2 regions of the Streptomyces sp. NBC_00726 genome follow, and region 2 is predicted to be linked to the other one. Evidence: riboswitches for the same ligand, from Rfam matches in the RefSeq annotation. Region 2 holds a riboswitch; the other holds the start of a gene.
The links. Region 2 has a riboswitch for ZMP and ZTP ahead of OG338_RS01965 (phosphoribosylaminoimidazolecarboxamide formyltransferase). Riboswitches for the same ligand answer to the same signal wherever they lie in the genome.
Positions count from the first base shown of each region.

Region 1 (14,287 bases), 4.3 Mb from region 2:
CGCCCACATCGCGGGCCGCCCCCGCAGCCGGCCGACCATCGTCCCGCGCCGCCCGCCCGCCGCCAGCGCCCGCAACGGCCCCGGCAGCCCCGGCGGATCGACCCCGGAACGCGGCGGCAGCGCCTCGCCCGCCTCGTAGGCGCGCGACACCTCGGCCAGCCGGGCGAGGGACTTCTCGCGGGCGTGGCCGACGGTCTGGCGGGTGACCGCGGTGTGCACCAGGACACCGAGGAGCGCGGCGAGCACGCAGCACATCACGGTGATGAAGACGGCCGCCTTCCAGGTCAGCGTCGCCGTCCAGGCCGGAAGCCGCAGCCGTGACCGCAGCCGCAGCCGTGACCGCGACCGCCGCCGAGGCGCGTCCACCAGGCGGCTCACCGGCGCTCCGCCGGCACGGAGGCCGTGGGCCGGGGCGTGCGCGGCGCGGAGGGCCGTGGCACCGGAGTGCGCCGCCCACCGTCCCGGGTGCGCAGGATCTCGTCCTGCGCCGGCAGCATCGCGCGCTGCCGCCCGTCCCAGGACCAGGCCGTGCGGTATTCGTACCCGGTGATCGCCGACGGCGCCCGCATGATCAGGTCGCGCCCGGCCAGCTGGACGCTGATGACCGCGTCCGACGTGGACATGATCCGGGTCAGCCCGCCGGACTCCGGCATGTAGACCCGTACGGACAGCTGACGGCCCGGCATCCGGACCGCGAGGACCATCTCGTCCCGCCCGTCGCCCGTGAGGTCCCGGAAGTACGGCGGCAGCACCGGGCAGGTCCGGGGCACGGACTCGCAGGCTTCGACCAGCCGCACGGTCCGGGCCGGCAGCTCACCGCCCCCGCCGGCCCGCTCGGGCGGCACCTTCAGGCCCGCCCGCACCACCGCCACCGGGTCGAGCCCGCGCACATCGCCGCCGGTGACCCGGATGCCGGGGATGCGCGCGGTCTCGCCCTCGCCGTAGTCGTAGGGGGCCGCGGACGCCGGCGGGAGCGTCGGCCACAGCCGCACCGGGCCGTCCGCGGGCGCCGCCCGGCCGGCGCTCCGCAGCTCCCCGCCGGTGCCGCAGCCGGCCAGCAGCACGACGCCCAGGGTCGCCAGGGCGGGCAGCCGCAGACGCATGACTTCCTCCGTTCCCGGCGGCCGGACGGGCCGACCCCGCCGACCCTATGCGGAAGGAAGTCTCTAATGTGTATTTAGTGCCGGTTCGGCCCCGAGGCGCCCGGCGCGTACCCCTGCTGCGGCGCCTGGCCGTACGGATTGCCGCCCTGCGAGGCCACCTGCTGGGCCAGCAGCTGCTCGGCCTGCTCCTTCGGTATCCGCTGCTCGCCGCCGCAGAACGTGCACTGCGTGGCGTACGAGGTCGAGATCGGGAACAGCGGCACGAAGAACAGCGTGAACTTCGTGACCCGCTTGCGCAGCGTGTGCGCCGCCGGATTCCCGCACCAGCCGCAGACCAGCGTGAGGATCGCCAGCTGGTACAGATAGCCTCGCGTGCCGAAAATGATCATGTCGTTTCCTTCCCCGTGTTCCCCGGGAGCGCCCGCCGGCAGAACGCCAGCAGCTTTTCGTCGGTGTACGTGTCGTGGCTGCCGCAGTCGCCCTCCGGCGCGTTGTGACGGCGTACGGAGGTGAGTTCGGCGCGCAGCACACGTGCCGCGTCCGACCCTGCACCGGCGGGTCCCATCCGCGCCAGGCATTCCGCCACCCGGACCCGGACCCGGTGGTTCTGCCCCCAGGCGGCCAGCAGCACCGGGACGGAGTCCTCGGCACGACCGGAAACCTCCCACAGCGCGATCGCCGCGTCCACCCGCAGCCACACGTTCCCGTCGTACAGCAGCTCCCGCAGCCGGGGCGCGCCCGCCGCCGCCCGCCAGCCCAGGCGCCCCACCGCGCCCGCCGCCGCCCGCCGCGCCTCCCCGTCCCAGGTGCCCAGCCCCGCGATCAGCGCGGGCAGCACCGCGTCGGCGTCCCCCTCCACCGCCCACAGCGCCCCGGCCGCCTCCGCAGCCTCCACCGTGCCGGTCCGCCGCAGCAGGGCCCGCAGCTCCGGTACGGCGCAGCCGGCGGCGGGCCCGAAGGCGGCGAGGGCCCGCAGCGCCGCCGTACGCACCCGCTCGCCCCCGAAGTCCGGGGCCCCGCGCAGCACCCGCAGCACCTCCGGGGCCGCCCCGCCCGCCCGGAGCGCGGTGAGCGCGCCGAGCAGCGGGCCCACCCGCTCGTACGCCCGCTCGTCCAGCACCGCGTCGCCCAGCCGCTGCCGCAGCGCACCGGCCAGCGGCAGGGCCGCGTCGCCCAGGCGGGCGACCCCGGACGCCACCTCGGCTGGCACCAGGGGATGGCGGAGGGCCGCCGTCAGGGCGGGCAGGGCGCGCGGGTCGCCCAGCCGGGCCAGGGCCGTCGCCGCGCTGCCCAGCCGGGTCCGCCCGTCCGGCCAGGTCCGTACCCAGGCCCCGGGGTCCGCCGCGACCCGTTCCGCCAGCGCGTCGGCCGCCGGGGCGGCCAGCCCGGACAGCCCCTCCAGCAGCTGCGCGGCGGACTCGGCGAGCCTCGGTTCGGGCGCGGCCAGCTGCTCGCCCACCAGCCGCACCAGCTCCGCGTACGAGCCCCGCCGGCCGCCGATCAGCCGGTCGCTCATGCGGACGGCGTCCACCCGCTCCCAGGGGTCGGGGCTGCGCAACTGGTCGGCCAGGAGCGCGGTCCGCTCGGCGACCCGGTCGTTCAGCCCGGCGTGCAGGGTGCGCAGCAGATCGGCCGTCCAGGGCGCGGCCCGCCCCGCCGCCTCCTCGGCGGACAGCGCCCGCACCTGCCCCCGCAGGGTCAGCGGGACCGCCTCGGCGCCCTGATCCGGCGGCTCCACGGGGCGCGCCCGGGTGCCGCCGGGCCCCGCGGACGCGGTGCGCAGCTGCCGCAGCAGGCCCGTCACCACGGGCACCACATCGGCCGGCAGCGAGCACGGGGCGCAGCGCGCCAGCTGGGCCAGGGCCGCGAGCCGCAGCCCCGGCGGGCCGGCGTCGCCGGCGAGCCGGCCGAGCCATTCGGCGACCGGGCCGGCCAGCGGCCGGTGGCGCAGGGCGAGCCGCCCCGCCGCCTCGACCAGGGCGAGCCGCACCTCCTCGTCCCGCTCCGCCGCCAGCCGCGCCCGCAGCAGGGCCAGCACCCTGGCCGGCTCGTCGTGCAGGGCGGCCAGCGCGAGCGGGGCGCTCAGCCGTACGCCCTGGTCCTCGTCGGCCAGCAGCGCGAAGAAGACCCCGGCCCCGGCGGAGACGGCCGCCGCCGCCATCGCGTAGTTCGCGGCGCACTCCGCCTCGTCCTCGCCGATCTCCTCCTCGTCGTCCGAGCCCAGGTCGATGCCGCCGATGCTGGTCAGCAACTCGACTATGTCGCCCCGGTCCGGCACCCACGGATCGGCGACCAGCTCGAAGAGGAAGGGGATGCAGGCCAGCGTGCACGGATAGACGTCACCCTGGTGGTGCACCGCCCCGTACATCCCGTCCAGCGCCCGTTCCCGCTCCGCCGGATCGGCGGAGGCCAGCCCCCGTAACAGCGCCGGCACATCGTCCGCCGGCCCGTAGGCATGTCTCATCGAGGCCCAGTCGACCTCTTCGATCCCCGCGAACACGCCATCGCCTCCCCGCCGACGTCACACACGCAGTGTCTGCCGCAGAGTGTGCACCACCGCTCGGACGATCCGACCATCTCCGGCACGCATTTGCCCTGGAGCATGACAAGAATCGCGTGCTTACGGTATGGGCGGGGCGGGTGCGCGCGGTCAGACCGGAAGCGGCCGTCCCGCGTCCGGATCGCAGAGCGGGGCCAGCAGATCGCCGTGCCGGGCCAGCCGCGCCGCCATGCCGTCCGCCAGGAACACCAGATCGCCGGGGGAGCGGCAGCCCTCGATCTCCGCCCAGGTGACCGGCGCCGAGATGGCCGGCTCGGCGCGGGCCCGCAGGGTGTAGGGCGTGGCGGTGGTCTTCGCGGCGGCGTTCTGGCTGAAGTCGACGAAGACCTTGCCCGGCCGCAGCGCCTTCCGCATCCGGTGCACCGCCAGGTTCGCGAGCTCCTTCTCGGCGCGGACGGCGAGGCCCTTCGCGTACGCCGACACCGCCGCCGAGTCCGTGGGGACGATCGGGACCAGCAGATGCAGGCCCTTGGCGCCCGAGGTCTTCCCGTACGCCGTCAGGCCGTCCTCGGCCAGCCGCTCCCGCAGCCACAGCGCGACCCGGCAGCACTCGACCACCGTGGCGGGCGGCCCCGGGTCCAGGTCGAACACCAGCCGGTCGGCCACCGCGGGGGTTCCGGCCCGCCACTGCGGGGTGTGGAACTCCACCACCAGGTTGGCCGCCCACATCAGCGAGGCCAGATCCGCCACGACCACCTGCTCGGACGGCTCGCTCCCGTGGTGCGGCACCGGGGCCCGGCGTACCCAGGACGGAGTACCGGGCGGCGGGTTCTTGGTGAAGAACAGCTGGCCCTCCGGCCCGTCCGGATAGCGCAGGAAGGACACCGGCCGGTCCCGCAGATGCGCGAGCAGCGCCCCGGCCGCCGTGGCCGCGTAATAGTGCAGCACCTCGCCCTTCGTGGTGCCGGTGGCCGGATACAGCACCTTGTCCAGATTGCTCAGGGACAGCCGTCGCCCCTCCACCTCGGTGATCGGCGTCATACGATAAGAATCACACGCGAAACGCTGCTTTCTTCGTATAAGCGGATGCAAGGGGTGAACCGGTGAGATCCATCTGGAACGGCGCCATCTCCTTCGGGCTGGTCAGCATCCCGATCAAGCTGGTCAACGCCACCGAGAACCACTCGATCTCGTTCCGGCAGGTCCACGTCGAGGACGGCGGCCGCATCCGCTACCGCAAGGTGTGCGAGCTGGACGGGGAGGAGGTGACGCCCGCCGAGATCGGCAAGGCGTACGAGGACGCCGACGGCACCATGATCCCGATCACCGACGAGGATCTGAGCCGGCTGCCGCTGCCCACCGCGAAGACCATCGAGATCGTGGCCTTCGTCCCGGCCGACGCGATCGACCCGCTCCAGATGGACGCGGCCTACTACCTCTCGGCCAACGGGGTCCCGGCGGCGAAGCCGTACACCCTGCTGCGCGAGGCCCTGAAGCGGAGCCGGAAGGTGGCCCTCGCCAAGTACGCCCTGCGCGGGCGCGAGCGGCTCGGCATGCTCCGGGTCGTGGACGATGTGATCGCCATGCACGGGCTGCTCTGGCCGGACGAGATCCGGGCCCCCGAGGGCGTCGCCCCGGAGTCCGACGTGACCGTCCGGGACGCGGAGCTGGACCTCGCGGACGCCCTGATGGACACCCTCGGCGAGGTCGACATGGACTCGCTGCACGACGACTACCGGGAGGCGGTCGAGGAGCTGATCGCCGCGAAGGCGTCGGGCGAGGCGCCGGAGCCGGCCGAGCCGGGCGCGAAGGGCGGCGGCAAGGTCATCGATCTGCTCGCGGCCCTGGAGAGCAGCGTCAAGGCGGCGAAGGAGGCCCGGGGCGAGGAGGAGGACTCCGTGGCGGACGTCACGTCCCTGGCCGACCGCAAGTCGTCCGGCGCCGCCAAGAAGTCCGCCTCCGCCCCGAAGACCGGCGGCGGCAAGAAGTCCACGGCGAGCGGCACGGGCAAGCAGGCGGCCAAGAAGACGGCCACCAGGAGCACCGCGAAGAAGACGGCCGCCAAGAAGACGACGGCGAAGAAGACGGGCTCGAAGAGCACGGCGTCCCGCAAACGCGCCTCGGCCTGAGCCTCTGCGAATGAACGTGGGGCCGCCACCAGGATCGGTGGCGGCCCCACGCCTCGTCCCAGCGCCGGGCGGTCAGCGCCGGCGGTAGGAGTTCACATAACCGGCGGCCGGGGTGCCGACGCCCGTCACGTCGTCGTAGCCGCGCACGGCCGCCAGCGAGGCGTCCTTGCCCAGGCTGCGCACGGTGGTCCGCAGACCGTCCGCCGCGTCGAAGCCGTTGACGTAGTCGACCCGGACGACCGCCAGGTCACGGTGTGCGCCCAGCGGGTGGTCGGTCACGTCGTGGTACGCCTTCGAGTGGTACCGGGCGTAGATCGCCGGGTTGGCGAAACCGATCGGCCGCCCGTGCCGGGCCTGCTGCGCCAGCGCCTGGATGCCCGCGATGACCGGGGCCGCCAGCGAGGTGCCGCCGATGCGGTATTCGTCGTAGCCCAGCGAACCGTCGGGCAGGGTCTGGGTCTGCCCGACCAGGAAGCCGGTGTTCGGGTCCGCGACGGCCGCGATGTCCGGGGCCGTGCGCATCCGGGTCTTCCCGTTCGCCCGCGCCAGCGAGTCGGGCACGATCCCGCGCTGGTAGAACGGCTGCTTCACGGTGGAGCTGGTGCCGCCGCCCGCGCCGGAGGTGTACCCGCCGGGGAATCCGTCCCAGCTGCGGCCGTCCGCCGCCAGCGGGGCGTTCAGCGTGCCCCAGCCGGTCTCCCAGAGGTACTTGTCGTGCTTGCCGACCGAGAGCGCGGTGCCGCCGACCGAGGTCACCCAGGCCGAGTTGGACGGCACGTCGATCTGCTTGGTGCCGGTCGACGCGACGTTGTCGCCCGCGTCGCCGGAGGAGAAGTAGAAGCCGATGCCCTCGACCGCGCCCATCTTGAACACCTGGTCGTAGGCGAGCGCCAGGTCCGGGGTCTGGTTGGCCTCCACATCGCCCCAGGAGTTGGAGACGATGTCCGCGAGGCGGTGGTCGACCACCTTGTTCAGCGAGTCCAGCAGGTCGTCGTCGTAGCAGGAGGCGCCGCCCACGTACACGATGTCGGCGGCGGGCGCGACCGCGTGCACGGCCTCGACGTCCAGGGTCTCCTCGCCGTACCAGCCGGAGGCCCCGCACTCGTCGGTCTTCGTGTAGTCGTCCGGCAGCACCTGGCTCAACTGCCCCCGCTTGTACGGCGCGTCGCCGTGGCGCTTCGCGTACTCTGCGGCGTCCTTCGCGATGGTCGGCGAGGCATACGCGTCGGTGATGGCGACGGTCACCCCCTTGCCGGTGTAGCTCCCGGCCCCGTACGCGGCGCGCAGCTGCTTGCCGGTGTAGCCCTTGACGGCGTACGGCGCCTTCGACCCGTACGCCTTCGGCAGCGAGGAGGCCGTCTTCGACCCGAAGTACGAGGAGAACGGGCCGGAGTTGCGGAACACCGCGTCCGGCGGCGGCAGCACGTCGTCGTGGCGGGCGGTGTGCGGGGCGTTGTCCAGCCCGGACACGGCGAGCACGGCGTCACCGAGCGCGGCGGGCACCGAGGCGGTGGCGGCCGGGGCCCGGTAAGTACGCCCGCCCTTGCGGTAGTTACGCAGCTGGGTGGAGAACACCTTCTCGGCGGCGGCCACATCACCGGTGGCCGAGACGTAGTGCTCGTTCGCCCCGGTGACCGTCAGCCCGCCGTCCTCCAGCCACTGGGAGACCTGCTCGATCTGCTCCCGGCTCGCCCCGAACCGGGCCCGCGCCCGCGCGGGGCTCAGGAACTTCCCGTACGAGGACGAGTCCGGGTCCGACACGGCCGCGGCGTAGGCGGCCAGCCCCTTCGCGTCCCGGCCCGCCAGGTGCACCCGGACGGCCACCTTCGTGCTGTCGGACGCGGCCCCCTGGTCGGCCGAGGCGGTGGCCCAGGCCGGTTTGGTGCCCTGCAACGCGTTCCGGCCCCCGTGCCCGGCATCGGCACTGGCGTCGGGCATCCCGAGGGCGAGCGCCCCGGCGAGCAGCGGCAGTGTCACTGCCATGCTCAGCCCGGCGCGTCGTCCTGCGCGGCTGAATATCAAAACAACCCCCTGCGATATGGGTCTCGCGTACGGAGCATGTGCCGAATGAAGTGCACATGTAATGCGCCACTCTTGCGAGGAACGCTTCATGCAGGGGGCATGCGTTACCCAAGACTCGACCAAGTGCCGTGGGAACCGGGCCGGTTCACTTACCGCCGGGCGCCCGGCCCGGCCGCCCGGTAAGGTGCGGAGGGCCGCGACTGGCGCGCATCCCTCACGGGGTGCTCAGTGGAATCGACCACGAGGGAGCGGCACACCCCGGGCGTGCCCGGGGGCGTCATGCCGGAGAGCCGTCCGCCTGGGCATCCGGGTCCACGCCGCAGCCATGCGACCGACCCGGGAGGAACCCGTGACCGCGTCCGTACCCGCACAGCCCCGCCACCCCGCCCTGCTGGCCGCTGATCCGGAACTCGCCGCCCTGGTGGCAGCCGAGGAGCGGCTTCAGGCGGACACCCTGCGCCTGATCCCCAGCGAGAACTACGTCTCCGCCGCCGTGCTCGAAGCGTCCGGCACGGTGCTCCAGAACAAATACTCCGAGGGCTACCCCGGCAAGCGCTACTACGAGGGCCAGCAGGTCATCGACCAGGTCGAGACCCTGACCGCCGAGCGCGCCCGCGCCCTCTTCGGCATGGACCACGCCAACGTCCAGCCGTACTCCGGCTCACCCGCCAACCTCGCCGTCTACCTGGCCTTCCTCAAGCCCGGCGACACCGTGCTCGGCATGGCCCTGCCCATGGGCGGCCACCTCACGCACGGCTGGGGCGTCTCCGCCACCGGCACCTGGTTCAACGGCGTCCAGTACGGCGTACGCCGCGACACCGGCCGCGTAGACCTGGACGAGGTCCGCGACCTGGCCCTCGCCGAGCGGCCCAAGCTCATCTTCTGCGGCGGCACCGCCGTGCCCCGCACGATCGACTTCGCGGGCTTCGCGGAGATCGCCCGCGAGGTGGGCGCGGTCCTGGTCGCCGACATCGCGCACATCGCGGGCCTGGTCGCGGGCGGCGCCCACCCCTCGCCCGCGCCGCACGTGGACGTCGTCTCCACCACCACCCACAAGACCCTGCGCGGCCCGCGCGGCGCGATGCTCCTCAGCCGCGCCGAGCACGCCCGCGCCCTGGACCGCGCCGTCTTCCCCGGCCTCCAGGGCGGCCCGCACAATCAGACCACGGCGGCCATCGGCGTAGCCCTGAGCGAGGCGGCCACGCCTGCCTTCTGCTCCTACGCCCACGCGGTGGTGGCCAACGCCCGCGCGCTGGGCGAGGAGTTGGCGGCCCGGGGCTACGACCTGGTCTCGGGCGGCACGGACAACCACCTGCTGCTGGTGGACCTCACGGCCAAGGGCGTCCCGGGCAAGCCGGCGGCCAAGGCCCTGGACCGGGCGGGCATCGTCGCCAACTACAACGCGGTGCCGTACGACCCGCGCAAGCCGTTCGACCCCTCGGGCATCCGCCTCGGCACCCCGGCGCTCACGTCCCGGGGCATTCCCGTCTCGGAGATGGCCAGGATCGCGGACTGGATCGACCGCGTGATCACGGGTGACGAGGACACGATCGGGAAGGTCCGCGCCGAGGTGAAGGACCTGATGGACGCGTATCCGGCCCCGGGCCTGCCGGTGGGGTGAGCCGCCGCGTGCGACAGTGCCCCGCGCCGGAGGTGTCCGGCGCGGGGCTCAGGCGTCCGCGGGGACGCCGATGGCTTCCGTGATCGCGGCCACGGCATCGGCGCGCATCATGCCGAGGTGCACGTACGGCTTGCCGCTGTGGGTGACCATCGGCCGCGCGTTGACCCAGACCCGTTCCGGCAGCCCCAGTCCGGCCAGGGCCGCCCGGAGAGCGTCGGCCGCGTCGTCGGCGGCCTGGCGGCCGTCTCGATAGGTCTGCATGTCCATCGGCATCAGTGGCTCCCCGAGGCATGGTCGCGGATCTTCGTGGCGTGCCGCGCGGCCTGCCAGACGTCCCCGGCCTCCTTGGCGGACTTGAGACTCCGCCACTCGGTACCGCAGGTCGTGCAGCCCGGGGCCGGGGCACAGTCCAGCAGCCAGGCGTAGAAGCCCACGGGAAGGTCGATGGGTGGCTCTTGGGTGCTCTTGTGTCGCATCGTCAATTCTCCCCGGCTGCGAACAGGTGTGGTGGGAGAGCCCTGGTCGGCCCTGCGGCGACGCTAGGGAACACCTGTGCCGGGGCTCCAGTTCCTTGCACAAGCTTGCACGGCAATTACGCCTGCATAGGGGGGTCTTGACGTATCTGCACAGGTCGGGAAGGCTGATGCAAGTCTGAGCAAGCACCTGATTCGGGAGGCTGGCATGTCCGTGGAGTTCGTAGGGATCGACCCCAACACCGACCGCGACCACTGCCCGACCGTGTGGGCCGACGGGGAGGCGCAGGAAGTTCTCCTCCAGGGCTGGAAGCCTGACGCCAAGACCCATGCCCAGTGTGAGGCGACCAGTCCGGCGAACGGCTCCGTGCCGGACACCGAAGCGATCGTCCGGATCCCGGCCCGGATGATCCCGATGATCAGGGAGGCATGTGATGCCGTCGAGCGTGCCCAGCTTCGGTGAGCTGCTGGGCAAGTGCCAGCGGACCGCCGTCCATCTGGAGCTGCGCGACTCCTACGCGCCCACGGAACGATTCGAGGCGTGGCAGCGGGGCGAGCGCATCAACTGGGCCGATCGTGAGTCCTGGTGGCATCCGTACGACCAACTGATCTCCGAAACCGTGGCCCGTGGCGTCACCATCCGGCGTGCCCGGATCGTCTCGGAGCCGGTGAGCGAGTACATCCGCTGGGAGCACTACGTCACTCACGCCAACGTGACAGTGGGTGAACAGGTCCGATGGCTGCCCAGAAGGTTGGCGACCGGCATCGCGCTGCCGGGAAACGACTTCTGGCTGTTCGACGGCACCCTGTTGCGGGTTCACCATTTCTCGGGTGACGGTGCCGTGGTGGAGGACGAGATCACGAACGAGCCGGCCGTTGTGGCGCTGTGCCGCTCCGCGTTCGATACGGTTTGGCAACTCGCCACCCCGCACGAACAGTTCGAGATCTGACAGAACGGCCGGTTCGTTGTCCCAACACCCGTCGCCCAACGTCCAGAAGGCGCGTGAGGCGATAGCTGCCCGCCTGCGGGAGCTACGTCTGGACGCCGGTATTTCAGGGCGCGAACTGGCCGTTCGCTGCGGATGGCACGAGTCGAAGTCCTCGCGCATCGAGAACGCTCGAACGCCCCCTTCGGACGCCGACATCCGGGCCTGGTGTGCCACCTGTGGCGCCCCTGGGCAGGCGGACGACCTGGTGGCGGCCAACCGGCAGTCGGCGGAGTCGTACGTCCAGTGGAGGCGCCTCCAGGGCACCGGCTTGCGACGCTTGCAGGAGAGCGGGGCATCCCTGTACGACCGGACCAAGCTGTTCCGCGTCTACTGCTCCGACGTGATCCCCGGGTTCCTGCAGACGCCTGAGTACGCCACGGCGCTGCTCTCGTCCATCGCGGCCTTCCGGGGGACCAAGAACGACGTGGGCGAGGCCGTGGCGGCCCGCATGGACCGCAATCGGGTCATCAGGGAGGGCAACCGCCGGTTCCTGATCGTGCTGGAGGAGTCGGTCCTGCGGTACCGCGTCGCCGACGCCGAGACGATGGCCGTCCAGTACGGGCACCTGCTGGCCGCCATGGCCCTGCCCAGCGTCGCCCTGGGCATCATCCCGTTCGCCGCTGAGCGCACCGTCTGGCCGATGGCCACCTTCACCATGTTCGACGGGAAGAGGATCCACGCCGACACGCTCGACGCTGCCCAGACCCTCGTTGAACCGAGCCAGGTGACCCTGTATGCGCGGGCATTCGATCGGCTCTCAGAACACGCCGTACGGGGGCAGGCGGCCCGCGGAATCATCGCGAACGCCATTGCCGCTCTCGACTCCTGATCGGCGCTCGGATCTCGAAACCCGGAGCTCGGGTTCCGGGCGCCGTGGGGGAGTCGTGTTCGGCGCCCGGGTAGCGCTTGAGCTTCGGGATTCGAGGTCCGAGCCGTGTTCTTCGTCCGGCGGGTAGGTGAGGGATGGGGAAACCCTCCTGCCCTCCCCACCCCGTCACGGCCAGCAAGTATGACTAATAGTGAGCGAATTGCAGCGGAAAGTCGCGACTGCTTACGGTGCCCCCAACGAAACGACCCCGACGCGGTGTAGTCGCACCGGCCGGGGTCTGACCCAAGATCGACCCAGCGGAAAGTCCCGATCTCATGGCTGCCCAGCACTTTAGTCCCGCCCTGCCCGTCTCCGCCGAAGGCCCCCGCGCGGCCCGCCCCGGCTACGGCAAGCGTTCCGCGCCGCCCGGTCAGGACGCACCCCGCCCCGCAGACTTCACCGGCCTCCCCGAGCGCGAGCGGTACGTCGCCGCGTACATCGACCGCTTGCCCGACGGCGCTGCGATGGACATCAAGTCGCTCGCCAAGGACCTCCCCCTGTACGGCCAGATGGCCATCGGCTCCGCCCTGCGCGCGCTCGCGGTGGCCGGGCACCTGCGCCGCGTACGGCGGCGGGTCGACGGGGAAGGCACATGCCGGTGGGTGACGTACACGTACTGGTCCCGGACCGCCCGCGACAATGAGTGGTGGAGCGCCGCGCTTTCCGGACCGGCCGATGTGCCCCCGCAGCGCATCGCCCCCGAGCCGCCCGCGCCGCCGAAGGCTCCCGGCGCACCCTCCGACGCGTACCGCGCCCTCGCCGGACTCGGCCGCCGCGAACCCCGGCTGGCGCTCTCCGCCGCCGACTGCGCCGCCCTGGAACCGCTGGCCGCCGCCTGGTTCGCACGCGGCGCGGGCGCCGAGCACCTGACGGCGGCGCTCACTGCCGGGCTCCCGGAGCACGTCGCGTTCCCGCTCGGGCTCGTGCGCCGCCGCCTGGCCGACAAGATGCCGCCCGAGCTGCCGGACGCGGGGGCCCCGGCGGGCGGCCTGAGGGTCGAGTGCGTGGAATGCGGCCGCCCGGGCCCGGCGGAAGCCCTCCCGGACGGCCTCTGCGGCCCCTGCCGTACGTCCCCCGCGACGCCCTCGGACGACACCGCTGACGTCCCGGCCCGGGTCGCCGGGCTACGGGACCTGATGCGGGCGCGCTGACCGCGTACTCCGCACCGGAGTACGCGGGTTGCTGCTGGTGCGCGCCGTGGACGTAGCGCCAGATTGAACGCATGACACCACTGCCCGCCGCGGTCGCCCCCCACGCCCCCGCCACCGCAACCGAGTTCACCCAGCGCTTCAGCTCCACCCCGCGCGGCGCCCGCCTCGCCCGGCGCCTCACCCTGCACCAGCTCGACGCCCGGGGCGAACGCCGCCCGTCCACCGGGGACGTGCCCGATCCCGCGCCCCTCGCCGAGGACGGCCGTGGCCTGCTCCTGGTCTCGGCGCTCGCCGACCGGTGGGAGGTGCTGGACCGTGTGCCGCTGGGCAAGACGGTGGTGGCCGAGCTGGAGCCGGCGGGCTGAGGGCGAGGACTCCCCAGTAGCCGGCAACACCTCCTCTCGGGCCGCCGTGCCCCTGCGAGGGGATTCGGAAGTTCCGAAAGTAGGAATCTCTCACTTTCCTGCCGGTTCGGGTACGCTGGTGCCACGAGGCAGACACGGAATGCGGATAGGGAGGTCACTCATGGCTGCGACCACGTTCCATGCCGGCGTGCGCGACAAGGGGCAGCTGACGCTGCCCGCAGGGGTCCGCGAGGCGCTGGGAGTCTCCCCGGGCGACGAGCTTGAGTTCGCCATCAACGACGACGGCGTTGTCGAGGTGCACGGACTACGCAAGATCCGCACGGACCAGGCGTGGTTCTGGACGGAGCGGTGGCAGGCGGGTGAGCGTGACGCGAGCGAGGACATCGCCGCGGGGCGCACCACCCGGCATGAGGACGCGGACGAGATGTTCGCGCACCTCGCCGAGGAGAACTGACCCCGACCCCTGGGAGGCCCATTGCCGACTTTCGAGACGACCGCTCGCTTCGACCGTGATTTCAAGAAGCTCCTCCCCGAGGAGCGGGCACGGTTCCAGGACTGCGTTCGCAAGAAGTTCGTGCCGGACGCGGCCAACGGGCGGTTTCGGCCCGGCCTCCGGGTCAAACCGGTCCAGGGAGTGCCACTCCCAGCCGGCGCGCGTCCCGTCATGGAGATGACATGGGTGCCCGACGGGCGTGCCACCTGGCAGTACGCGGATGAAATCCGCGCGGGTGAGCCGCATATCGTCTGGCGCCGAGTCGGTGGGCACGAGATCTTCGATCCCGGCCCCGCTTGAGGGACAGAGGGCCGCATCCGACGAGGTGCGGCCCTCGGTGCTTTACGCCGGCGGCCTTACGGCTCCGGCAGGGCGCCCGTACATACGCGAAGACCCCGACCTCAGCGTTTCCGCTGACGGCGGGGTCTTTGGCACCTTCTGGAGGTGCCCCCGGCAGGATTCGAACCTGCGCACCCGGCTCCGGAGGCCGATGCTCTATCCCCTGAGCTACGGGGGCGTATCGCTGTGCTGCTCTGCGACGGGTGAAACACTACCAGCTCCGGCGGGGTGCCC
Region 1 covers NZ_CP108983.1:4,731,186-4,745,472, forward strand. The annotation lists gene OG338_RS21330 (ATP-binding protein) at 1-378, opposite strand, end outside; gene OG338_RS21335 (hypothetical protein) at 375-1,103, opposite strand; gene OG338_RS21340 (zinc-ribbon domain-containing protein) at 1,178-1,492, opposite strand; gene OG338_RS21345 (PBS lyase) at 1,489-3,603, opposite strand; gene ligD (non-homologous end-joining DNA ligase) at 3,754-4,644, opposite strand; gene OG338_RS21355 (Ku protein) at 4,707-5,732, shown strand; gene OG338_RS21360 (protease pro-enzyme activation domain-containing protein) at 5,805-7,715, opposite strand; ZMP/ZTP riboswitch at 7,941-8,065, shown strand; gene glyA (serine hydroxymethyltransferase) at 8,080-9,375, shown strand; gene OG338_RS21370 (hypothetical protein) at 9,424-9,648, opposite strand; gene OG338_RS21375 (hypothetical protein) at 9,648-9,851, opposite strand; gene OG338_RS21380 (hypothetical protein) at 10,057-10,311, shown strand; gene OG338_RS21385 (DUF6879 family protein) at 10,283-10,798, shown strand; gene OG338_RS21390 (helix-turn-helix domain-containing protein) at 10,815-11,666, shown strand; gene OG338_RS21395 (MarR family transcriptional regulator) at 11,981-12,856, shown strand; gene OG338_RS21400 (hypothetical protein) at 12,928-13,221, shown strand; gene OG338_RS21405 (AbrB/MazE/SpoVT family DNA-binding domain-containing protein) at 13,382-13,675, shown strand; gene OG338_RS21410 (hypothetical protein) at 13,697-14,014, shown strand; tRNA gene OG338_RS21415 (tRNA-Arg) at 14,160-14,231, opposite strand.
Region 1: another riboswitch for ZMP and ZTP. It lies ahead of glyA (serine hydroxymethyltransferase); the one in region 2 lies ahead of OG338_RS01965 (phosphoribosylaminoimidazolecarboxamide formyltransferase).

Region 2 (14,287 bases):
CGGTTGACACAGGCCGGGTAGTAGACGGCGCTCGCCCCGGTCCTGGAGGTGCGCGGCAGCTTGCGGGATGCGGCGCCGGGGATCTCCGGAAGCCACTCGGGGACCAGATCGGGGCTGACCGCCCGGCGGGCGAGCCGGGTGACGCCTTGCAGCAGCCGGTCGTCGATCCGGCTCGCCGCGGCGACCGCGAGCCGCGCCGCCGTCTCCGCCGTACGGAAGTGGCGGGCGGCGAGCGCGGCGATTCGCTCCTCGCGCGGGGAGTGCCGCTGGTGGCGGAAGTTCTTCATCATGGCGCCCGTGTCGATGCCGACGGGGCAGGCCAGCTTGCAGGTGGAGTCGCCGGCGCAGGTGTCCACGGCGTCGTAGCCGTAGGCGTCGACCAGGCCCGTCTCGACGGGCGAACCGTCGGGCTGGCGCATCATCTCGCGGCGCAGCACGATCCGCTGGCGTGGTGAGGTCGTCAGGTCGTGGCTGGGGCAGGTCGGTTCGCAGAAGCCGCACTCGATGCAGGGGTCGGCGATGGCCTCGACCTTCGGGATGGTCTTCAGCCCGCGCAGATGGGCCTTCGGGTCGCGGTCGAGGACGATCCGCGGCGCCAGCACCCCGTCGGGGTCGATGACCTGCTTCGTACGCCACATCAGTTCGGTGGCCCGCGGGCCCCATTCCAGTTCGAGGAAGGGGGCGATGTTGCGGCCCGTCGCGTGCTCCGCCTTGAGTGATCCGTCGAACCGCTCGACCGTCAGCTTGCAGAAGTCCGCCATGAAGGCGGCGTACCGGTCGACGTCGGACGGCCGGGCCGCGTCGAACGCCAGCAGGAAGTGCAGGTTGCCGTGGGCGGCGTGACCGGCGACGGCGGCGTCGAAGCCGTGCTCGGCCTGGAGCGCGAGCAGCGCCTCGCAGGCGTCGGCCAGCCGCGACGGCGGGACCGCGAAGTCCTCGGTGATCAGTGTCGTACCCGAGGGGCGGGAGCCGCCGACCGCGGTGACGAACGCCTTGCGGGCCTTCCAGTAGCCGGAGATGGTGCGGGCGTCCCGGGTGAACTCGTTGGTCACCGAGGTGACGGGCCGGACCAGCTCAAGGCCGCGCACCACATCGGCCGCAGCCCGCTCGTAAGCCTCTTGGCCCGGCTCGTCCGGGGCCCGGAACTCCACCAGCAGCGCGGTGGTCTCCTTCGGCAGCCCGGCCCAGTCGGCGGGGACCCCCCGCACGCTGACCGAGGCGCGCAGGGTGTTGCCGTCCATCAGCTCGACCGCGATGGCCCCCGCCTCGTTGAACAGCGGGACGGCGGCGGCCGCTGCGGTCAGCGAGGGGAAGAACAGCAGCGCCGTGGAGATCCGGCGGTCCAGCGGCAGGGTGTCGAAGACGACCTCGGAGATGAAGCCGAACGTCCCCTCGGAGCCGACCATGAGGCCGCGCAGGATCTGCACCGGGGTCGAGCCGTCCAGGAACGCGTCCAGCCGGTAGCCGTTGGTGTTCTTGATCTCGTACTTGGCGCGGATACGGGCGGTGAGCGCCGGGTCCGCCCCGATCTCCGCCTTCAGCGCCAGCAGCCCTTCGCACAGGCGCGGCTCGGCCCGGGCCAGATCCTCGTCGGCCGCCGGGTCGGCGGTGTCCACGACGGTGCCGCTCGGCAGCACGAAGGTGAGCGAGGAGACGGTCCGGTACGAATTGCGGGTGGTGCCCGCGGTCATCCCCGAGGCGTTGTTGGCGACGACCCCGCCGATCGTGCACGCGATGGCGCTGGCCGGGTCCGGGCCCAGCAGCCTGCCGTACCGGGCGAGGGCGGCGTTGGCCCGGACGACCGTCGTGCCCGGGCGGATACGGGCGCGGGCGCCGTCGTCCAGGACCTCGACGCCCGCCCAGTTCCGCCGGACGTCGACCAGGATGTCCTCGCCCTGGGCCTGGCCGTTGAGGCTGGTGCCGGCGGCACGGAAGACCACGTTGCGGCCCTTGCCGTGCGCGTACGACAGGATCGCCGAGATGTCGTCCAGGTCCTCCGGGACGACGACCACCTGGGGCACGAAGCGGTACGGGCTGGCGTCCGAGGCGTACTTCACCAGGTCGGAGACCTTCCAGAGCACCTTTTCCGCGCCGAGCAGCGCGGTCAGCTCGGTGCGCAGCGTCTCCGGGGTGCCCTGCGCCCGCGCGTCGGGGACACGGTCGTGGAAGGGCGGGCGCACCGCCGTGGGGCGCAGCGTGTCGGGGTCCGGCTCCAGCAGCGGCATGGTGGTTCTCCTCGGCGGTTCGTCGGTCCGGCGGCTCGGTTCCGCGCCCCGTGAACGGTCAGCAGCGACGCTCCGGCATTCCGTTGACCAGGGCGGTCAGCAGGCCGCCGAGCACCTCGCGCTGGTCGGCGGTCAATGGAGCCAGGATCTCCTCTGCGGCCGCCCGGCGCGCGTCGCGCAGCGAGCGGAGTGTGGCGACGCCCTGGTCCGTGATCTCGATCCGGACCACCCTACGGCTGTCCGGATCGGGGACCCGGCGCACCCTGCCGCTCGCCTCCAGGGCGTCGACCAGCGTGGTCACGGCACGGGGGACCACGTCGAGGCGCTGCGCGAGATCCGCCATCCGGGGCGGTCCGTCGTAATGGGCGACGGTGCGCAGCAGCCGGAACTGCGCCGGTGTGATGCCGATCGGCTCCAGCTGGCGGCCCTGGATGCGCTGAAGCCTGCGCGTCAGCCGCAGCAGCTGTTCGGCGAGCATGCCGTCGGGGTCGGGGGAGTCCATGGGAAGAACGATATCAGGACCTGGTTCATTGTGAGTAGGGGTAACAATGAGCTATGCTCTCATTCGGCTCGACTGTCACGGTCGCGAATCCCCGCGCCCGGGCGGCCCCGCCCGTCTCATTGCCGCACGCCCGACGAAGGAGCTCATGAAACCCGACGAACCCACGTGGACACCCCCGCCCAAGGACGCCGCGCAGCCGCCCGCCGAGCTGCGCCGCATCCTCCGCCTCTTCCGCCCGTACCGCGGCCGCCTCGCGGTGGTCGGCCTGCTCGTCGGCGCCTCGTCGCTGGTGTCGGTCGCCTCGCCGTTCCTGCTGCGCGAGATCCTGGACACCGCCCTCCCGCAGGGCCGGACCGGGCTGCTCACGCTGCTTGCCCTCGGCATGATCCTCACCGCCGTGATGAACAGCGTCTTCGGCGTGCTTCAGACCCTCATCTCCACCACCGTCGGCCAGCGCGTCATGCACGATCTGCGCACCGCCGTCTACACCCAGCTCCAGCGGATGCCGCTCGCCTTCTTCACCCGGACCCGCACGGGTGAGGTCCAGTCCCGGATCGCCAACGACATCGGGGGCATGCAGGCCACCGTCACCTCGACGGCGACCTCCCTCGTCTCCAACCTCACCGCGGTCATCGCCACCGTCGTCGCCATGCTCGCGCTCGACTGGCGGCTCACCGTCGTCTCGCTGCTCCTGCTGCCCGTCTTCGTCTGGATCAGCCGCCGGGTCGGCCGCGAGCGCAAGAAGATCACCACCCAGCGCCAGAAGCAGATGGCCGCCATGGCCGCCACCGTCACCGAGTCGCTGTCCGTCAGCGGCATCCTGCTCGGCCGCACGATGGGCCGCTCCGACTCGCTGACCCGAGGCTTCGCCGAGGAGTCCGAGCGGCTGGTCGACCTCGAAGTGCGCGCCAGCATGGCCGGACGGTGGCGGATGTCCACCATCGGCATCGTCATGGCCGCCATGCCGGCCGTCATCTACTGGGCCGCAGGCATGGCCCTCCAGTCCGGCGGGCCCGCCGTCTCGATCGGCACCCTGGTCGCCTTCGTCTCGCTCCAGCAGGGCCTGTTCCGCCCCGCAGTGAGCCTGCTCTCCACCGGGGTGCAGATGCAGACGTCCCTCGCGCTCTTCCAGCGGATCTTCGAATACCTCGACCTCACCGTGGACATCACGGAGCCGGAGAACCCGGTGCGCCTGGAGAAGGTGCGCGGCGAGGTCCGCTTCGAGAACGTCGACTTCAGCTACGACGAGAAGAGCGGCCCGACCCTCAGCGGCGTCGATGTCACCGTGCCCGCCGGAGCCGCACTGGCCGTCGTCGGCCCCACGGGGTCCGGCAAGTCCACCCTCAGCTACCTGGTGCCCCGGCTGTACGACGTGACCGGCGGCCGCGTCACCCTCGACGGGGTCGATGTGCGGGACCTCGACTTCGACACCCTCGCCCGTGCGGTCGGCGTCGTCTCGCAGGAGACGTACCTCTTCCACGCCTCGGTCGCCGAGAACCTGCGCTTCGCGAAGCCGGACGCCACCGACGAGGAGATCGAGGCGGCCGCCCGCGCCGCGCAGATCCACGACCACATCGCCTCGCTCCCCGACGGCTACGACACCCTTGTGGGGGAGCGCGGCTACCGCTTCTCCGGCGGTGAGAAGCAGCGCCTCGCCATCGCGCGGACCATCCTGCGCGACCCGCCGGTGCTGATCCTGGACGAGGCGACCAGCGCGCTCGATACCCGTACCGAATTCGCCGTGCAGGAGGCCATCGACGCACTCTCCGCCGGACGCACCACGATCACCATCGCCCACCGGCTCTCCACCGTCCGCGACGCCGACCAGATCGTCGTCCTCGACGGCGGCCGAACGGCGGAGCGCGGCACCCACGAAGAACTGCTCCGGCTCGACGGACGGTACGCGGCCCTGGTCCGCCGGGACACGGAGATGGCCCCGGTGGCGGGCTGACCGGGAGGCGTGCCGCCGGGCATGGCGTCCCCGGGCCCGGGACCGGAGCGGGTTAGCGTGCCCGCATGGCGCACGAGCCCCCGGATTTTCCGCCCCCGGTCACCCCGCCCCGCCGTCGCCGCCCGCGCCTGACCAGGCGAGGCCGCCTGACGCTGTTCACCGGTGCCCTGCTCGTCCTCGCCGCGGCAGCGGCGGTCCTCGTCCCGCTGCTCACCCGGGAGACGAAGACCGAGGAGACGGCCCGCACACTGGTCATCCCCGAGGGTCGCCGGGCCACCCAGGTCTATGAGGCCGTCGACCAGGCGCTCGGCGTACCCGCCGGCACGACCGCCTCGGCCGCGCCGACGGCGGACCTGCCGCTCCCCGCCGCGGCGAAGGGGAACCCCGAGGGCTATCTGTACCCGGCGACGTACCCGGTCACCTCCGCGACCACCCCGAAGAGCCTGCTGCGCTATATGACCGACACGGCGGACCGGCACTTCGGTGCCGACCACATCACGGCGGGCGCCCGCCGCAACGACGTGACCGTGTACCAGACGGTGACCATCGCCAGCATCGTCCAGGCCGAGGCGGACACCGAGACGGACATGGGCAAGGTCGCCCGCGTCATCCATAACCGCCTGGACCGGGGCATGCCGCTCCAGATGGACTCCACCCTCAACTACGCGTTGAACCGCAGCACCCTGGACACCACCACGGGCGACACCAGGCTCGACAGCCCCTACAACAGCTACGCCCACAAGGGCCTCCCGCCCACGCCCATCGGCAACCCGGGCGAACAGGCGACGACCGCCGCGATCACCCCCACCCCGGGCCCCTGGCTGTACTTCGTGACGGTGGCCCCGGGCGACACCCGCTTCACGGACGACTACGCGGAACAGCAGCGGAACGTGGCGGAGTTCAACCGGAAGCGGGGCGGGGGGTGAGGGGGCGGGCGCCCTTCAGGCGAAGGCCGGCACCTCTACGGGCTCCGCAGGTCCCGCGGGCTCCGCAGACGCCCCCGGCATCGCCCGCACCCCGTCCCGCAGCAGCGCCGTGATCTCCCGCACGGCGGCGCGCCCCGCGCGATTCGCACCGATCGTGCTGGCGGAGGGACCGTAGCCGACGAGGTGGACGCGCGGGTCGCGTACGGCCCTGGTCCCCTCGACCCGGATGCCGCCGCCGCGCTCCCGCAGCCGCAGCGGGGCGAGATGGTCGATGGCCGCGCGGAAGCCGGTGGCCCAGAGGATGACGTCGGCCTCGACGCGGCGGCCGTCGTCCCAGGCGACACCGGTGGGCGTGATCCGGTCGAACATGGGGAGCCGGTCCAGCACCCCGGACTCGCGGGCGCGCCGGACGGCGTCGTTGACGGGCAGCCCGGTCACGCTCACCACGCTCTGCGGCGGCAGCCCGCGCCGCACCCGCTCCTCCACCATGGCGACGGCGGCCCGCCCCTGGTCAGCCCCGAAGGGCCCTTCCCGGAAGACCGGCGGCCGGCGCGTCACCCAGTGCGTCTCCGCCGCCACCTCGGCGATCTCCATCAGATGCTGCGTACCGGAGGCACCCCCGCCCACGACGACCACCCGCTGTCCGGCGAACTCGGCCGGGCCCGGATAGCCCGCCGTGTGCAGCTGCCGCCCCCGGAACGTCTCCTGCCCCGGGTAGCGCGGCCAGAAGGGCCGGTCCCAGGTCCCGGTCGCGTTGATCAGCGCGCGCGTCGCGTACGCACCCTCGGAGGTCTCGACCAGCAGCCGGCCGCCGTCGCCCTCGCGCACGGCGGAGACGTCGACCGGCCGGTGCACGCGCAGCCCGAAGGCGCGCTCGTACCGGTCGAAGTAGTCCCCGATGACCTCGGACGAGGGCCGCTCCTCGTCCGCACCGGTCAGCTCCATCCCCGGCAGCGCGTGCATGCCGTGCACCTTGCCGTACGTCAGCGAAGGCCACCGGAACTGCCAGGCGCCGCCCGGTTCCGGTGCGTGGTCGAGGACCACGAAGTCGCGGTCCGGCTCCAGACCGCTCCGCCGCAAGTGATAGGCGGCGGACAGCCCCGCCTGCCCGGCGCCTATCACCACGACGTCCACCGACCGCATCACCAAATCGTTCACGCTTCTACCAACTACGACGGCCCCACGGAACTTCCCGCGCGCCGGTCGCTCAACGATTCCGGCCCGGCGCCACGGCAGGATGGGACCCATGCCTGCTGCCTTCACCACCACGGTCCTGCGCCTCACGACCGGCTCCACGGAGACCGTCACCGACCTGACGGCGGACTGCGAACAGTTCCTCGCCCGGTCGGCCTCCGGCCGCGACGGCCTGCTCAACCTCTTCGTCCCGCACGCCACCGCCGGCATCGCAGTCCTGGAGACCGGCGCCGGCAGCGACGACGACCTCCTCTCCGCCCTCCACACCCTGCTCCCGGCCGACGACCGCTGGCAACACCGCCACGGCCACCCCGGCCACGGCCGCGACCACGTGGTCCCGGCCCTGGTCCCCCCGCACGCCACCCTGCCGGTCATCGCGGGCCGCCTGGAACTGGGCACGTGGCAGTCGGTGTGCCTGGTCGACACGAATGTCGACAACGCGGAGCGGCAGGTGCGGTTGAGCTTCCTGGGCTGACCGGGATCAGTGGTGGAAGAGCCGCAGACCGGTGTGCGCGAGTGCGATGCCGTGCTCGCGGCATGCCGTCTCGACGTCGTCGGACCGGATGGAGCCGCCCGGCTCGGCGATGGCGGTGACGCCGTGCCGCCGCGCGTGGTCGACGTTGTCGCGGAAGGGCAGGGCGCCGTCGGAGACGAAGGACACCCCGGACAGGGTGTCCAGCCAGCGCGCGCGCTCCTCCGCGGCCAGAGGGGTCGCCGGTGTGCGGAGCACCTGGGCCAGCCTGCCTTCCTCGTCCGGTGTCAGATCGCCCTCGACGAACCGGACCTGCCAGTTGATCCGGTCCTGGCGGCGCACGCCGGGAGCGAAGTCCAGCGCCCTGACGGCCGGGTGGCGACGCAGCCACCAGGTGTCCGCCTTCGCGCCTGCCAGCCTGGTGCAGTCCACCCGGGACTGCTGGCCGGCGCCGATGCCCAGGGTCATCCCGTCCCGCAGATAGCAGACCGAGTTTGACTGGGTGTAGCGCAGCACCGCGAGGCCCAGGAGCAGGTCGTCGGCCACCTTGGGGGTGATCTCCCCGTACCGGGGCGTGAACAGGTCCCGGGTGAGCGGGGTCAGGTCGCGGTCCTGGGTCAGGCGGAGCCCGGACACCTCGCGGGTCTCCCGCTGTGGCGGTACGGCGGCGCCGTCGGCCTCCAGGACCAGGAAGCGGCCGTTCTTCTTCCCGCGCAGCTTCCCGACCGTGCCGGGCGCGTAGCCGGGCGCGATGACGCCGTCGCAGATCACCCGGCCCAGCAGCTCGGCCAGTTCGTCGTCGACGGGGTGGGAGACGGCGGCGAAGTCTCCGTACGAGGACTTGGGGTCGGCGTCACGGGCGCGGAGGTAGGCGCCCGTGAGCGCGCCGACCGGCGCGTCGCCCAGCTGGTACAGCTCTCTGACGGCCTCGTCCAGCGGACCGCTCACGGCGGCGCCCGCCGGTGAGACGTGCTTGAACGAGGCCGCGGCCGGCCTGCCCAGAGCCGTGCTCGCCTCACTGACGAGCCGCCAGGAGTTCAGCGCGTCCAGCAGGTTGATGTAGGACGGCTCGCCGTTCAGGAGCCGTACGGGCCACTGCCCGGGCCGGGTCGGTGCCACCTCGGCGAGACGCTGCTGCGGATTGATCCCATAGCGAAGCTCCACGTCATGACTCCCTCGTAAGGACATCGTTGACGGGAACACCCAGGCGGACGGCGTTCACATGTGCACTGCACGGCGGCCGTTTCCCGGTGGTTGTCCACCTTCGCCAGTCGCGGCCGTCCGCAAAGGTACCGGGGAGGCACGAGTCGATCAATGGGACGACAGCCGGTGAGACGGGTGGGACGTGTCTCCGTCGCGGTGGCTCACGTAAGCATGTCTTGGACGCTGTGTTCATATCTGGACTGTGCGTCTAACCTGAGGCGTACGCCAGACGACGCGAAGCCGGGAGCACTCATGATCGATGGACAGCCTTCAGGTGGCGCGGGCCCCGTCCTCGTCGACCGGTCCGGCGGGCGCTACCCCCTGGGTGATCCGCGCTGGCGGGGCGATGACGGGGGTCCCCTTGCTGTCAGTGCGCTGCCGGGGCTGCGGCCGGAGCAGATCGATGGCGCCGAGCGGTCGCTCTGGCGTTATCGGGCCGCTCTTCCCGTTCCGGCCGGGCGCCGGGTGAGTCTGGGGGAGGGCTGTACGCCGATGATCCCGGTCGACTGGGGCGGGCGGCGGGTTCACTTCAAGCTGGAGTGGTTCAATCCGACGTCCAGTTTCAAGGACCGGGGCGTATCGGTGATGGTCTCGCACCTCGTGGCGCACGGGGCCGACCGTGTGCTGGAGGACAGCTCGGGGAACGGGGGTTCCGCGGTGGCCGCCTACGCCGCCGCTGCCGGGATCCGTGCGAAGATCATCGTCCCCGCCGCGACCTCGGCGGCCAAGATCCTCCAGGCCCGGGCGTACGGGGCCGAGATCGAGCTCGTGGCGGGCAGCCGGGACGAGGTCGCGGAGGAGGCGGTCCGGCAGTCGGAGCGGATTCCGTACGCCAGCCACAACTGGCACCCCATGTTCATCCAGGGCACCAAGACCGTCGCGTACGAGATGTGGGAGTCCCTGGGCTTCACCGCACCCGACAACGTGGTCCTCGTGGCCGGGGCCGGCAGCAATGTCATCGGGTGCGACCTCGCGTTCGGCGAACTGCTCGACGCCGGGCAGATCGGCCGGCGACCGCGGCTCTTCGTCGGGCAGCCCGAGCACTGGGCGACCATCGCCGACACGTTCAACGGCATCGACCCGGGCTCGCGCGGCGCGCGGGTGCCGACGATCGCCGAGGGCGCGTCCATCGCCCGCCCGGTCCGGCTGCCCGAGGCGGTGGAGGCCGTCCGGCGCTCCGGCGGAGCCGCGTACGCCGTACCCGAGGCGGAGATCCACGCCGCCGTCCGCGCCCTGAGCGCCCGCGGCCTGTACGCCGAGCCGACCAGCAGCGTCGCCGCGGCGACCCTCGACCACTTCATCGCGTCCGGTGAGATCGCCCCGGACGAGACGACCGTCGTCGTGCTCACCGGCGCGGGGCTCAAGTCCGCCGAGAGGATGGCCGCGGTCTTCGGCGGCCACGACGACGCCCGGGAAACGGGCGGCACACGATGACCGACCCCACCAGCCCCACCGGCCCCACTGGCGATCCGGACGACGAGCACCTCGTACGCGAAGCCGAGCGCATCGCCGTCGCCGTCGGGCGCATGTTCCCCGGCCTGTGCGAGGTCGTCCTGCACGATCTGCGGAGGCCCGACCACGCCATCCGCGTGATCGAGAACAACCTGTCCGGACGGCAGGCCGGCGACCCCGCCACCGAACTGGGCCTGCGCCGCATCGCGGACCCCGACTACCCCGGTGTCGTCCAGAACTACGGCAACCGGTTCCCGGACGGGCGCCCCGCGAAGAGCACATCGATCGGCATCAGGAACGCGCGGGGGCACTATGTCGCGGCCCTCTGCCTCAACCTGGACGTCAGCACGCTCTCGCCGCTCGCCCTCACCCTGGCCAACCTCGTCGCCACCGACGTCCGGCATCAGGGCGAGACCCTGGAGACACCGCGCGACCGCGGCGGCCGCGAACTCCGGGCGGCCATCGACGCGTTCGCGGCGGAACGCTCCAGCACACCGCGCGGCCTCAACCGCGAGCAGAAGCGCGAGCTGGTCCGGCGGCTGCATCGCGACGGGTTCTTCGAGACCCGCGGCTCCGCCCGGCTCATCGCCGGCCAGTTGGGCGTTTCGCGGGCGACCGTCTACAACTACACGAAGTAGCCGTGCCGACAGACGAGGGGTCCACGATGAGCGAACCGGCCAAGCCCGAGGTCCAGGTGCCGGCGGGCGCCGCGCCCACCGAGCTGACGACCCGGGACCTGGTGGTGGGGGAGGGGCCGGAGGCGCTGCCCGGCCGGGTGGTGCAGATCCACTACGTCGGCGTCGCGTTCGCGTCCGGAAGGGAGTTCGACTCCTCCTGGGGGCAGGACCGGCCGTTCAAGTTCGCCGTAGGCGGCGGCAAGGCCATCAAGGGCCTGGACCGGGGCCTGCGGGGCATGAGGGCCGGCGGCCGGCGCGAGATCATCGTCCCCCCGCGCCTCGGCTACGGCAAGCAGTCACCCTCCGCCTTCATCCCGCCGCACTCGACCCTGGTCTTCGTCGTGGACCTGCTTACGGTGGTGGGCCCGGGCGGCTCGACGGGACCGGCCTGACCCCGGCGCGCCGGCTACCGGCCGCCCCGCCGCCGGCGTGCGCGCTCGAACTCGGCGTGGTCCGCGATCCACGTACCCAGCCCGTCGAGCGCGCCGCAGCCGCCCCGGACGAAGGCGCTCACCAGGCTCCGGTACCCGCTGATCCCGTCGACCAGGCCGTACTCGACCCGGTACTCCGGATCGGCCCCGCCCCCGCCCGCGCGCACGGTCGTGATCCGGGCGACGGAGTCCGCGTAGAAGTGGACCTGGACCCCCTCGCCCCGCTCCTCGTCCTCGATGGTGAAGACCTCGTTGTCCGATGCGACACGCTCCTCGACGAACTCCCAGAACTCGACGGCGGCGGTACGGGGGCTGCCCGGGCGCCACGTCTTCTCGGCGCCCTTGTCGTCGGTGAACGACAGAACCGCGTGGCCGCCCGCGGCTTCCTCGTAAGCCTCCAGGGGCGTGCTCCTGGCGCGGTCGACTGCCTCCGAGCACATCAGGAAGCTCACGGTGCGCACCGCTTCGTCGGCGAGTTCCGGGTGTGCCCGGCGTACGGCCGCCTCGACCGTCGCCGCCATCCGCTCCCAGCCCCGCTTTTCCGTGCCGCGCCTGCCCCGTCGCGGATCGCGGTCGATCCGCAGACCGTCGCACGCGTGTTCCGCCGTGGCGATCACCCGCATGACCCCGGGCAGCAGCGCGGCGTCGACGGCGCCGGGCAGCCGCCTCGGGATCGTCGCGCCGTGCACGTACTGCCCCGTGTATTTCAGCACCGCCGCGTCGAGCGCACCGAGTACGGTGCCGCGCTCGGCGCGACGGCGCTGTGCCTGGTACTCCTGGGCCCGTTTCGTGTCGGACGCCTCCGTCGCGGTGCGCACCGCCGCACAGACCTGGCCCCGTTCGAGCAGGTCGATGCCGGCCCCGTGGGCGATGAGGCGGCCCTTGTCCCAGGGGATGCGCCGGAAGTACGCGTCGACGTCGGCGGGCGCGGCGAGCAGGACCGGGTCCAGGAGGGCGACGGCGGCGCCCTCATCGAGCGGGCCCCGCGTCCCGGCGGCATCGCACAGCGGCAGGACCGCACTCCACAGCAGCAGGTGCCGGCCCAGATCCGCCCGGAGCACCGCGAGATGCTCCTCCCCGACCGGGAACGTGAACGTCCGGGGCTCATGATTGGCATCCGCCCCGGCCCCGAGCGTCAGCTTCAGCATCCCGCCCTCGCGGACCACGCTCGGAATCCAGCCACTCCCACGCGTGAAAACGACCTCGCTCATGCCCTCAGTCTTCCCCACGGTCCGGGCCCTGGGCGAAGGCACCCCCGCCGTCCAGCAGGAAGGGAGGAACTCGGCGACCAGCCGGGCCACGCCCGCGACCGACAGGTCCGCGCCGGGGCGCATCGGCCGGCGGTGTCCCCCCAGCGGCAGCGTCGGCACCACACAGCGGAAATCGGCCAGGCCGGTCGGCCCCACCGGGAACACCGGGTCAGGTCCGGGCGGTTGCATGACCGGGGGCGGCGTCGGCCGCGCCCCGTACCGCATGCTCGTTTCCGCTGGAGGATTGTGTGATGACGGACCGGCCGCTGACCCTGATGGCAGTGCACGCCCACCCCGACGACGAGGCCACCGGGACCGGGGGTGTGCTCGCCCGCTACGCGGCGGAAGGCATCCGCACGGTGCTGGTGACCTGTACCGACGGCGGTTGCGGTGACGGACCGGGAGGCGTGAAGCCGGGCGATCCCGGGCACGACCCGGCGGCCGTCGCCGTGATGCGACGCCGGGAGCTGGAGGCCAGTTGCGAGGTCCTGAAGATCAGTGACCTGGAAACGCTCGACTACGCCGACTCCGGGATGATGGGGTGGCCGGCCAACGACGCGCCCGGGGCGTTCTGGGGGACGCCCGTGGAGGAGGGCGCCGCCCGGCTCGCGGAACTGATGCTCCACTACCGGCCCGATGTGGTCGTCACCTATGACGAGAACGGCTTCTACGGCCACCCGGACCACATCCAGGCCAACCGCATCACGATGGCCGCGCTGGAGATGACCGGGCTCACGCCGAAGGTCTACTGGACGACGGCACCGCGCTCGATGATGCAGCGCTTTGGGGAGATGATGCGCGAGTTCGGCGAGGACCTGCCGGAGCCCGACCCGGAGGAGGCCGCCGCCATGGCGGAGATCGGCCTGCCCGACGACGAGATCACCACCTGGGTCGACACCACCGCGTTCAGCGGGCAGAAGTTCGACTCGCTGGCCGCGCACGCCAGCCAGGGCGAGAACATCTTCTTCCTCAAGATGGGCAAGGAGCGGTTCGGCGAGCTGATGGGCGTGGAACCCTTCGTGCGCGTCAGGGACACCACCGACGCCCCCGTCCCGGAGAACGACCTCTTCGCCGGACTGCGCTGACCGCCGGGGCGTACCCAGGTCGTGGCCCGGCCACCGGTTACGGCCGGCGCAGCGCCAGGAGCGTCGCGTCGTCCGTGCAGTGCGGGCCGTCCAGGCGGGCCACGAGGCGTTCGACGTAGTCCTGGAGCCCGGTGTGGCCCGGGCCCGGGGCGGACTCGCGGAAGCAGGTCTCGGCCGCGCCGAGGAAGCGGAGGGTGTCCTGGTCGGGGTCGGCCGGGCGGCGTTCGGTCAGCCCGTCCGAGTACATCAGGACGATGTCGCCGGTCTCCAGCTTCGTCTCGGTGGCGTTGTACGCGGCCCCCGGCAGCACGCCCAGCGTGAGCCCGGGCCCTCCGGCGGGGGCCGGCAGCTGGGCGGCGCGGCCGTCCCGCAGCAGCACCGGGCGCGGATGTCCGGCGCAGGTCCAGCGGAGCAGGGTGCGCTCGGGGTGGTAGCGGGCGATGATCGCGGTGGCGGTGGACTCCCGGGCGTCCGCGCAGGCCACCTCGTTGAGCCATTGGGTCAGCCGCTCCACGGACTCCGAGGTGTACGCGAGCCCCGCGAGCGCGTAACGGAGTTTGGCCATCAGGGTGACCGCCTCCAGGCCGTGGCCCCGGGCATCGCCCAGCGCGAGCAGCAGCCGCCCGTCGGGCAGCCCGCGGGCCTTGTACCAGTCGCCGCCGACCCCGGCCCCGGGCGCGTCGGGGCGGTAGACGGCCGCCGCCTCCAGGCCGTAGGTGTCCAGCTCGTCCTGGAAGTGCGGCAGCACCGCGGCACGCAGGACCTCGGCGATCTCCGCCACCGCCTCGGCCCGCTCGTGCTCGCGGCGCGCGTCGTGCTCGGCCCGCCGGGCCGCCTCCCGTCTGCGCCGGTCCGTGGTGACGTCGGTCAGGACCGCCCGCAGGGCCCACACCAGGCCGCCGGGCGCGATGCGCACGGG
Region 2 covers NZ_CP108983.1:466,221-480,507, reverse strand. The annotation lists gene OG338_RS01995 (FAD-binding and (Fe-S)-binding domain-containing protein) at 1-2,225, opposite strand, end outside; gene OG338_RS01990 (MarR family winged helix-turn-helix transcriptional regulator) at 2,284-2,727, opposite strand; gene OG338_RS01985 (ABC transporter ATP-binding protein) at 2,873-4,678, shown strand; gene mltG (endolytic transglycosylase MltG) at 4,744-5,604, shown strand; gene OG338_RS01975 (NAD(P)-binding domain-containing protein) at 5,620-6,747, opposite strand; gene OG338_RS01970 (YjbQ family protein) at 6,851-7,273, shown strand; gene OG338_RS01965 (phosphoribosylaminoimidazolecarboxamide formyltransferase) at 7,280-8,458, opposite strand; ZMP/ZTP riboswitch at 8,465-8,555, opposite strand; gene OG338_RS01960 (pyridoxal-phosphate dependent enzyme) at 8,726-9,907, shown strand; gene OG338_RS01955 (transcriptional regulator) at 9,904-10,563, shown strand; gene OG338_RS01950 (FKBP-type peptidyl-prolyl cis-trans isomerase) at 10,590-10,994, shown strand; gene OG338_RS01945 (DUF6357 family protein) at 11,009-12,244, opposite strand; partial or broken gene OG338_RS01940 (alpha/beta hydrolase) at 12,308-12,418, opposite strand; gene OG338_RS01935 (PIG-L family deacetylase) at 12,535-13,368, shown strand; gene OG338_RS01930 (PP2C family protein-serine/threonine phosphatase) at 13,406-14,287, opposite strand, start outside.